3 regions of the Shinella sp. WSC3-e genome follow, and region 2 is predicted to be linked to each of the others. Evidence: riboswitches for the same ligand, from Rfam matches in the RefSeq annotation. Region 2 holds a riboswitch; each other region holds the start of a gene.
The links. A riboswitch is a leader RNA that binds a small molecule or an ion and turns the genes downstream of it on or off. The one in region 2 is predicted to bind cobalamin.

Region 1: it holds a riboswitch for cobalamin, as region 2 does, so the genes downstream of both, AABF56_RS09360 (CbtB domain-containing protein) here and AABF56_RS23195 (ABC transporter substrate-binding protein) in region 2, are expected to answer to the same signal.
Region 3: it holds a riboswitch for cobalamin, as region 2 does, so the genes downstream of both, metE (5-methyltetrahydropteroyltriglutamate--homocysteine S-methyltransferase) here and AABF56_RS23195 (ABC transporter substrate-binding protein) in region 2, are expected to answer to the same signal.

What each region holds. Positions count from the first base shown of each region.
Region 1 covers NZ_OZ000530.1:1,860,741-1,864,007, reverse strand. Annotated here, with positions in the region: gene AABF56_RS09365 (peptidoglycan-binding domain-containing protein) at 1-692, shown strand, start outside; cobalamin riboswitch at 772-1,139, shown strand; gene AABF56_RS09360 (CbtB domain-containing protein) at 1,188-1,364, shown strand; gene AABF56_RS09355 (CbtA family protein) at 1,377-2,171, shown strand; gene cobU (bifunctional adenosylcobinamide kinase/adenosylcobinamide-phosphate guanylyltransferase) at 2,173-2,697, shown strand; gene cobW (cobalamin biosynthesis protein CobW) at 2,701-3,267, shown strand, end outside.
Region 2 covers NZ_OZ000531.1:1,451-4,717, forward strand. Annotated here, with positions in the region: gene AABF56_RS23190 (FecCD family ABC transporter permease) at 1-442, opposite strand, end outside; gene AABF56_RS23195 (ABC transporter substrate-binding protein) at 439-1,482, opposite strand; cobalamin riboswitch at 1,640-1,873, opposite strand; gene AABF56_RS23200 (MurR/RpiR family transcriptional regulator) at 1,900-2,754, opposite strand; gene AABF56_RS23205 (polyamine ABC transporter substrate-binding protein) at 2,811-3,267, opposite strand, start outside.
Region 3 covers NZ_OZ000532.1:302,925-306,191, reverse strand. Annotated here, with positions in the region: gene AABF56_RS28120 (aromatic ring-hydroxylating oxygenase subunit alpha) at 196-1,425, shown strand; cobalamin riboswitch at 1,499-1,713, shown strand; gene metE (5-methyltetrahydropteroyltriglutamate--homocysteine S-methyltransferase) at 1,815-3,267, shown strand, end outside.

The sequences.
Region 1 (3,267 bases), on a different replicon from region 2:
AAGCGGCCGCCGCCGAACGGGCTGCGCAGGCGAACGACACCGCCGCCCGCGAAAACGAAGCGCAGGACGCGGACACGAAGAACCGCGGCCTTGCCGTCGAGCGCGCCGACGATGCGGCGAAACGCGAGGAGGAGACCTTCCAGAAGGCCGTGCTCGACGGTTCGGAAAAGGCCTTCCGCGCCTATCTCGATGCATATCCGGACGGCCGTTTCGTCGCCGATGCGCGCGAGCGCCTTGCGGCGCTGGCAGACACGGCCCGGCAGGCGGCCAAGCCGAAGCAGGAAAGCGAAACGGCCACCGTGGAGACTGAGCGGAAGGCCGAGCAGCCGGTCGTCGACCGCCGCGAGGCCTATATGGATCGTTCGACCCGCGTGCAGGCGCAGCGCTGGCTGAGCATGCTCGGCTTCAACACCTATGGCGTCGACGGCGTTTTCGGTTCGCGCACCCGCGCCGCGATCGCCGCCTGGCAGGGGGCGTCCGGCTACCGTGCCGACGGTTACCTCTCCCGCCAGCAGTACCGCGCCCTCCGGCAGGCCGCGCAATATGCCGAGGCCCGGCAGAATCGCCAGCGCCGCTACCAGCAGGACTACGACGTGCTCGAAGGCCCGGTCGACGGCTATTACGAGCGCTACTACCGCGACGACGGCTATTACAATGGCGGCGGTGGCGTGGTGATCATCCCCGGCTATTGAGATCGCGACGGCCGGACGGCGGTTTCAGCACAGGTGATGACGCTGCCGGTCGATTGACTTCCCAGGGGCGGAAGCATAATCATCCGGGATATTGGATGGTTCCCGGATCCGGAAACGGATCGGGGAGTAAATGGGAATGTGACGCGGCGGACCCAACCAGGGCGCTGCAATCACGGCCGACCCCGCGACTGTAGAGTGGCGAGGGACGCCCATCCGGACGGGAGGATCTGCGCGGAACGGGGCAATGGTGCCTTCGACCCGCGCCGTGACAACCAGCCGGAAAAGCCACTGGGTGGCATCGCGATCAGCAGGGGTTGGACGCCTCTTTCTCTACGAATCGTCCGCCTTTTCGCGATGCCGGAGCCTGGGAAGGCGAGGGCGACCCGCAGGCGTTTTTCAACGCCGGACGCTGCGAGCCAGGAGACCTGCCAGCCAATGCGAAGGACATTTCGTCCGACCTGGGGAGGTTTCCCCGCCGCCTGCACGGAGGTTGTCATGGCTGTTTCGACTACGTCTTCTGTTACCCTTTCCGCCAACGACCGTCTCGTCGCCGGCGTTTTCGCTCTCCTGCTCGGCGCCTTCCTGGTGTTCGGCGCGGGCCTTGCGAATTCCGCCGTGCTGCATGACACGGCCCACGATACGCGTCACTCCTACGGCTTTCCCTGCCACTAAGGAGTTTTCGACATGATCGTTCGTTATCTCCTGGCCGCCCTGGTGGCCGGGCTGTTCTCCGGCGTGCTGATGACGGCCGCCCAGGAGGCCCGGGTCGTTCCGCTCATCCTGCATGCCGAGGAATTCGAGGGCGGCGACGAAGCCGCGCCCGCCGCGGAAGGCACCACGCCCAGCACCGGTACGGAGGGCGCCGCACAGACGCAGGACCATTCCTCGCTCGGCGCCGTCATCCTGGACGTCGCCTCGGCGCTTTCGCCGGTTTCCGTCGCCTATGCCCATGAGGGCGAGGATCACGAGGAGGGCGGCATCATGTTCGGCATGAGCCGGTTCTCCGGCACGCTGCTCGCCAACCTCGTCACCGGCGCCGGCTTCGGCCTGCTGCTCGCCGGCTTCAGCCTCGTTTCCGGCCATCCGATCACGGTGGCGAACGGCGCGCTCTGGGGCGCGGCGGGGTGGCTTGCCGTGCACATGCTGCCGGCCATCGGCCTGCCGCCGGAGCTTCCGGGCTTCCCCGCCGCCGATCTCGGCGACCGCCAGGTCTGGTGGATCGCGACCGTCATCCTTTCGGCGGCCGGCCTCTACCTGTTGTTCCTCAAGCAGAACATCGTCGCCAAGGTCATCGGCATCGTTCTGATCGCGGCGCCGCAGGTCTATGGCGCGCCGCAGCCGGGCGACATCTCCAGCAACGTTCCGGCCGTGCTCGGCGCGGAATTCGCCGTCGCCGCCCTGGCCACGACCCTGTTCTTCTGGATCGTGCTCGGCCTCTCGCTCGGCTTTGCCAACGAGAAGATCGCCAAGGCTGCCTGACATGACATCGACATCGCCCGGAGCCGTCCTGGTTCTGGGCGGTGCGCGTTCCGGAAAATCCGCTTTTGCCGAGAGGCTGGTCGCCGAGACCGGCCTCTCGCGTCATTATATCGCCACCGGCCGCGCCTTCGACGACGAGATGCGCGCGCGCATCGCGCGGCACCGGGAGGATCGCGGCGACGGCTGGCAGACCCATGAGGAGCCGCTGGCGCTCGCCGCGCGCATAAGGGACGTGGCGCGGGCCGACCGGGCCGTGCTCGTCGACTGCCTGACGCTGTGGGTGACGAACCTGATGCTGGAAGAGCGGGACATCGCCGCCGAATCCTCCAGCCTCCTGGAGGCCATCCGGCAGGCGCCCGGCCGCATCGTCCTCGTCTCCAACGAGGTCGGCCTCGGCATCGTGCCTGACAATCGCATGGCGCGCGAATTCCGCGATCATGCCGGGCGGCTGCACCAGAAGGTCGCCGCCCTCGTGCCTGAAGTCTATTTTGTCGCGGCCGGACTGCCGCTGAAAATGAAGGGTTGAGCCATGCTGCAACAGAAGATCCCCGCCACCGTCATCACCGGCTTCCTCGGCGCGGGCAAGACGACGATGATCCGCAACCTCCTGCAGAATGCGGGCGGAAAACGCATCGCGCTCATCATCAACGAGTTCGGCGATCTCGGCGTGGACGGCGACGTGCTGAAGGGCTGCGGCGCGGAGGCCTGCAGTGAGGACGACATCATCGAGCTCACCAACGGCTGCATCTGCTGCACCGTCGCCGACGATTTCATCCCCACCATGACGAAGCTCCTGGAGCGGGAGAACCGTCCGGACCACATCGTCATCGAGACCTCGGGCCTTGCCCTGCCGCAGCCGCTCGTCGCGGCCTTCAACTGGCCCGAGATCAAGACGCAGGTGACGGTCGACGGCGTCATCACCGTGGTCGACAGCGCCGCCGTCGCCGCCGGCCGTTTTGCCGACGACCACGACAAGGTGGATGCGCTGCGTGTCGAAGACGAGAACCTCGATCACGAGAGCCCGCTGGAAGAGCTTTTCGAGGACCAGCTCACCGCCGCCGACCTCATCGTGCTCAACAAGACCGACCTGATCGAT
Region 2 (3,267 bases):
CGGCGAGCGCGCTGACGAAGCCGAAGGCGATGAGCGCGCCGATGAAGGCCCCGATCGGCAGCGTCAGGAGACCGGCGCCGAAGCCGAGGATCGCGATGCTCACCGCCCCTGTCGAAGCGCCGGCGGAAATGCCGAGGATGTAGGGATCGGCCAGCGCATTGCGCAGCAGCGATTGCAGGATGACGCCGGAAAGCGCCAAGGCCGAGCCGCAGCAGGCGGCGACGATCGCGCGGCTCAGCCGGTAGTTCCAGATGATGCCCTCGTCGATCGGCTCAAGCGCATAGCCCGCCTGCCACAGGCGGTTCGCCAGGGTCTTCGCCACGATATTGAGCGGAATGGCCGTCTCGCCCACCGCCGCGCCCACCCCGAGCGCGGCAACGAGCAGCACGAGCGCCGCGAAGGCGGCGCCCGCACGAAGCAGGATGGGGCGATCGGCCGTCACTTTGCGAGGCCAGCCTTCTCGACGGCGTCGGCGAGCACCTCGATGCCTTCGATCGTGCGGATCGTCGGGTTCATCGCCTGGGCGTCCATGTCGACGACATGGCCGTTCTTGACGGCCGGCATGAGACTGGCGACCGGATCCGATTTCAGGAACTGGTGCTTGACGGCGACATCGTCGGCCGGGAAGCGGCGGCGCTCCATCTTGCCGGCGACGATGATCGTCGGATCGGCCTTGGCGATGGTTTCCCAGCCGACCGTCGGCCATTCCTCGTCGCTCTCGATGACATTCCGGATGCCGAGCGCCGACAGGATATAGCCCGGCGCGCCGTTGCGGCCGGCGACATAGGGGTCGATGTCGAGTTCGGCACTGGAGAACCAGAAGACGGCGGAGAGCTTGCCGTCCGCCGAGGCGATCTTCTGGCGCGCCGCCGCCTCGCGGGCCTTGAGGTCGGCGATGACCTTCTCACCTTGATCCTGAACATCGAAAATCTGCGCCAGCTCGCTGATTTCCTTATAGATCAGGTCCATGGTGAAGACGGTCTTGCGCACGCCGTCGCCGCCGCCGGAATTGTCCTTGCCGACGCAATCGGCAGGCGAGGTATAGACCGGGATGTTCAGCTCCCCGAACTGTTCCGGCGTCGCGACGATGCCCTCCGGGCCGACATGCCACTGGAACTGCGCCGTGACGAGGTCCGGTTTCTTGGCAACGACGCTCTCGAAGCTCGGGTCGTTGTCGGCAAGGCGCTCGACCTTGGCGTTGACATCCTCGTAACCGGCCAGAACCGGTCCGATCCAGACGGCCGTGCCGACCATGCGCTCGCCGACGCCGAGCAGGTAAAGGATCTCCGTTGTGCTCTGGCCGAGCGAGACGGCGCGCTCCGGCGCCTTTTCGAACGTGACGCTGCGGCCGCAGTTTTCCAGCGTCAGCGGATATTGCGTCGCGGCCGCCTGCACGGCGCCCGAGGACAGGACGAGCACAGCGGCGCCGGCCAGCACGGAAATGAAGGTTGCGGCGCGTGCGGCCGCAGGCAGAGTGGTCATGGATGTCTCCCGGATGAGTGAAAGCGTGCGGGCTCAGCCGACGCGCCGACAAAGGCGGGTCGATTGCGGTCGGGAGAAAACGAATGGGATTCCGCCGTCGCCGGCAGCCAGGGTCGTCATAGGGTCTCCTGTTCCGGGCATCCCCGCCCGTGACTTGGAAATTGGCTCGACGACGGCAGGTCTCCTGGCTCACGGATATCTGCTGCCTGTCTGCCTTCCCGCGGGAGAACCGCAGTGGCATGACGCGAAGACGCGTCCTAAGGACAGGCGGCAATCCGCCTACAGTTGCGGGGGCAGCCACGGAATGGGTCCCTGTTGGGTCGTCCGCACCGTGTTCCCTATTAATCCCCTGGGAGTCATCCTTCGGGGAACCGTCTCCCCATCCTTAGTCCGCCGTGCTCGGCAGCGTCAAGGCGCTCAGCTCTCGAAATCCCCGAAGACATCCTGGAGGCGGGTGAGCGTGTCGACGCGCTCGCTCACCTCGTCGCCCTTCAGGACGATGATGTTGCTGAGCATGAGGTCCATGACGGCGGTCATGGTGGCCGCGCCGTCCCAGAGCGGCCCGTGCGAACCGGGCACGATGAGGCAGATGTCGGAGACCTCCGGCCCCCAGGGGCAGAACTCGTCGGTAAGCAGAACGATCTTCACGCCGGCCCGCCGCGCCTCCAACGCGAGCGGCCGCGCCTTGGCGGCAAAGCGGCGCACGTCATGCAGGAAGAGCAGCCGTCCCTCGACGGAGCCGTCGAGCAGTTCCGCATAGGTGCCGTTGAGGCCGTCGACGAACTGCACGCGCGGGCGCGTATAGGAAAGCTGGCTGGCGAAATACTGGGCGATGCCGCGCACGTTCTGATAGGCGGCGACATAGACTTCCGTTGCGCCGATCAGCGCGTCGATCGTCTGCTGCCATTCCGGCGCGCTGGTGATGGCGTAGATCTGGCCGAGATTGTCGATCTGCTGCTGGATGAGGCCGGCAAGAAGCTTTCCCTCCTTGCGGTCCTGCTCCAGCGAGGCGACCGGCCCCTTGACCTCCCAGGCCGGGTTGGAGCCGCCGCGACGCAGTTCGCTCTTCAGTTCGTCGAGCCCGTCGAAGCCCATGCGGCGGAGATAGCGCCCGATGGTCATCGGCGACACCTGGAGGCGCTGGGCGATGGAGCGCGCCGTCTCGAAGGGCAATTCGGCGATGTTGCGCTCGATATAGTGGGCGATCAGCCTGTCGGATTTGGAGCGCCGGAGGTCGTCGGACTGAACGAGCTTCAGAATGCGTTTCGACACGTCGCCCCCTTCTCCAAACTCCCGCCCGCCGAAAGACGGGCGGGGATCGCGCGCGTTCACTGCGCCGTCTTGATGCGCGTCCAGACGCGGTCGAGCTGGCGCAGCGCCGGGCCCAGGTCCTCGAAGATCTGGAGACGCGCCATCGTCTCGGCCGGCGGGTTGATTTCCTTGCTATTCCTGATCTTTTCCGGGGTCAATTCCCGCGCCGGCACGTTGGCCGTGCCATTGGTCTGCTGCGCGACGTTGAGCGCGGCGATTTCCGGGCGGGTGTAGAACTGCAGGAACTTGATGGCGTTCTGCTTGTTGGGAGCCGTCTTCAAGACGCAGACGTCCTCCTGGTACATGGTCGCGCCCTCCTCGGGGATCACATAGCCGAGGTTCTTCTCGTCGCCGAAGACGTCGACCATCGCGCCGACGAAGAAGTGGCCGGCCGCGACGTCGCCGGATTGCACCATCGGCCGCGTGTCATAGGTGAAGGCCGCGACATGGGGCTTCATGGCGATGATCGTCTCG
Region 3 (3,267 bases), on a different replicon from region 2:
TTTCCGCCGGAGGATGCGCGAGGGAGGTGCACCGTGTGCGGCAAGATCGCGGAATCTCCAATCGCGACATGAAACCGTCTCCGGCGCCTGACGTCGTGATCGATTTTATCGATTAATAGGAGCAAGCCATTGATCTTGTTTTAGTTCTTCCATCCCTGAATACTGATCAAAAGCCGGTATTTATGGGAAACGAGCATGGTAACGACCGCGGAAGCCTTAATCGACAAAACTGCTGATTTCATCGACCGGCTTGTTGCCGGGCACCGGCCGGGCCATGGTCTCGCCCGCCCATTCTACCATGATCCGGAAATCTACCGGCGCGACATGGAGCGCATCTTCCGGCGCCACTGGCACTGCATCGCCCACGAGAGCGTCATCCCCGACGTGAACGACTTCGAGGTCTTCCGCATCGATACCGAGCAGGTCATCGTCACCCGCGCGCCGGGTGGCTCGATCCATGCCATGCTCAATGTCTGCCGCCATCGCGGCGCGGAGGTCTGCACGAAGCCGAAGGGCAATGCGCGGGTCTTCGTCTGTCCCTATCACGCCTGGACCTATGGCAATGATGGCAGCCTGCGCGCCGCGCGCCTGATGCCGAAGGATTTCAGGCGGGAGGACCATGGGCTGAAGACGCTGCATGTCCGCGTCGTGGAAGGCCTGATCTTCATCTCCTTCGCCGAGGTGCCGCTGGCGTTTTCCGAGGTCGAGCACCTCCTGCATGCGACCTGTGGCCAGTATGGCTGGGGAAGCGCCAAGGTTGCCCACCGCGAAAGCTACCCGGTTGCCGCCAACTGGAAGCTCGCCGTCGAAAACTACGTCGAATGCTATCATTGCGGTCCCGCGCACCCCGAATATTCGCAGACCCATGCGCTGGAGCAGCCGCTGCACATGATCGAGGCGATGAATGCCGCGATGGAGCAGCGCACCTGCGCCCTCGGCATCGAGGTCGGCTCGGGCAATCACTGGCAGACCTCGCGCGAAGGCCGCGAGGCGATCCACGCCTTCCGCTACGCGCTCTATGAGGGTGTGGAGAGCGGCAGCGAGGACGGCAGGGCGGTCGCGCCGCTGATGGGGCGCTTCACCGGTTTCGACGGCGGCGTCACCTCCATCCATCTCGGCGGCACGACCTTCCTCGTCTGCTATCCGGACCATGGCATGATCTACCGCTTCATTCCGAAGACGGCGGAAAGCTGCGAGATGGAACTGATCTGGCTCGTCGACGGCAAGGCGGAGGAAGGCAGGGACTACGACCTCGCGAAGCTGACCTGGCTCTGGAAGGTCACGACGGCGGAGGACAAGGCGATCATCGAGCATACGGCGCGCGGGGTGCAATCGCACTATTTCGTGCCCGGCCCCATCGCGCCGATGGAACATAACGAGCTGCGCTACATCGACTGGTATCTCGACGAGATCGGCCGCCCCTGAGAATTTCGGAGCAACCAGATAAATAAAGATATAAAGATTTCTTTATGTATATTGACAATCTGTCCGTGATGGCGTGAAGTCGTCGCGTCGTGGTTCCCTGGGGCGGTATGTCCGCTTCAGGGCTAAGAGGGAATCCGGTGCGCCGATCGTTCGGCAATGCCGGGGCTGCCCCCGCAACTGTGAGCGGCGAGCCGCTGTCCAGCAATGTCACTGAGGCGAGAGCCTTGGGAAGACGGACAGCGGCGATGACCCGTGAGCCAGGAGACCTGCCAAGACGAAATAACGTCCACGGGCGGGGTGTCCCGGTGGTTGCTGCACCTGCCCGTCAAGACGGCGGGCCTGCACGCGTCCGCTTTACCCATGCCCCCAGAAACCAATGGGGTATGACAATGTCACATCAATCTCTTGCGACCGCTTCTCTGGGCTTTCCGCGCATCGGCCGCCACCGCGAGCTGAAGTTTGCGCTCGAAGCCTTCTGGTCCGGCAGGATCCCGGACACCGAACTTATCGAAACGGCGAAGACGCTGCGTGCCGAACACTGGAAGCTTCAGCAGGAACACGGGATCACGCGGATCCCCTCCAACGATTTCTCCTTCTACGATCACGTTCTGGACACGGCCGTCATGGTCGGCGCCATTCCGCATGTTTATGGGTGGGATGGCGGGGAGGTGCCGCTGTCCCTCTATTTCGCCATGGCGCGCGGCAGCCAGGGCGACGGCCATGCGGATTGCGGCCACGCCCGTCACGGCCACGGGGTTCCGGCGCTGGAAATGACGAAGTGGTTCGACACCAACTACCACTACATGGTTCCGGAAGTCGCGGAAGACCAGGTCTTCAGGCTGACCACGCAGAAGCCCGTCGCTCACTTCCTGGAAGCCAAGGCCCTCGGCATCCACACGCGCCCGGTGGTGCTCGGCCCGGTCACGTTCCTCAAGCTCGCCAAGGCGCGGCCCTCGACCTTCAAGCCGCTCGACCTCCTGACGCGGCTGCTCCCGGTCTACGAAGAACTCTTCCGCCGCCTGGGCGCTGCGGGCGCCGACTGGGTGCAGGTTGACGAGCCGATCCTGGCGCTCGATCTGACGGAGGGCGAGCGCCATGCCTTCAAGCTGGCCTATGAGGCGCTGGCCAAGGCCGCGCCCGGCCTGAAGGTCATGCTGACGACCTATTTCGGCGCGCTTGCGGACAATCTCGATGCAGCGGCCGTGCTGCCGGTGGCCGGCCTGCACATCGATCTTGCCCGCGCGCCCGAACAGCTCGACGCGGTCGCAAGCGCCGTTCGCCCCGGGCAGGTCCTGTCGCTCGGCGTCGTTGACGGGCGCAACATCTGGCGGGCGAACCTCGCCGCCATTCTCGACCGGCTGGCCCCGCTCGTGGAAGGGCGTGGTGGCGAATTGGTGGAGGTCGCGGCCTCGTGCTCGCTCCTCCATGTCCCGATCGACCTTGAACTGGAAACGGCACTCGATCCCGATCTGAAGTCCTGGCTGTCCTTCGCCACGCAGAAGCTCGGCGAGCTCTCAACGCTCGGCAAGGGGCTTGCGCAGGGCAGGGATGCCGTCCGGCACGCCATCGACAGCGCCTCGCAGGCTATCGCCGCCCGTGCATCCTCGCCGAAAGTGACCGACCCGCTCGTGCAGGGGCGCATTGCCGGCATCGACGCCGGCATGAAGGCCCGCAAGCACGCCTTTGAGGCGCGCCGGCAGGTCCAGGCGGAAACGATCAAGCTGCCGCTCTTCCCGACCACGACGATCGGCTCGTTCCCGCAGACCGGTGACGTTCGCAAGGCCCGTTCCGCCCATGCCAGGGGCACGCTCAGCTACAAGGACTACGAAGCCTTCCTCCAGC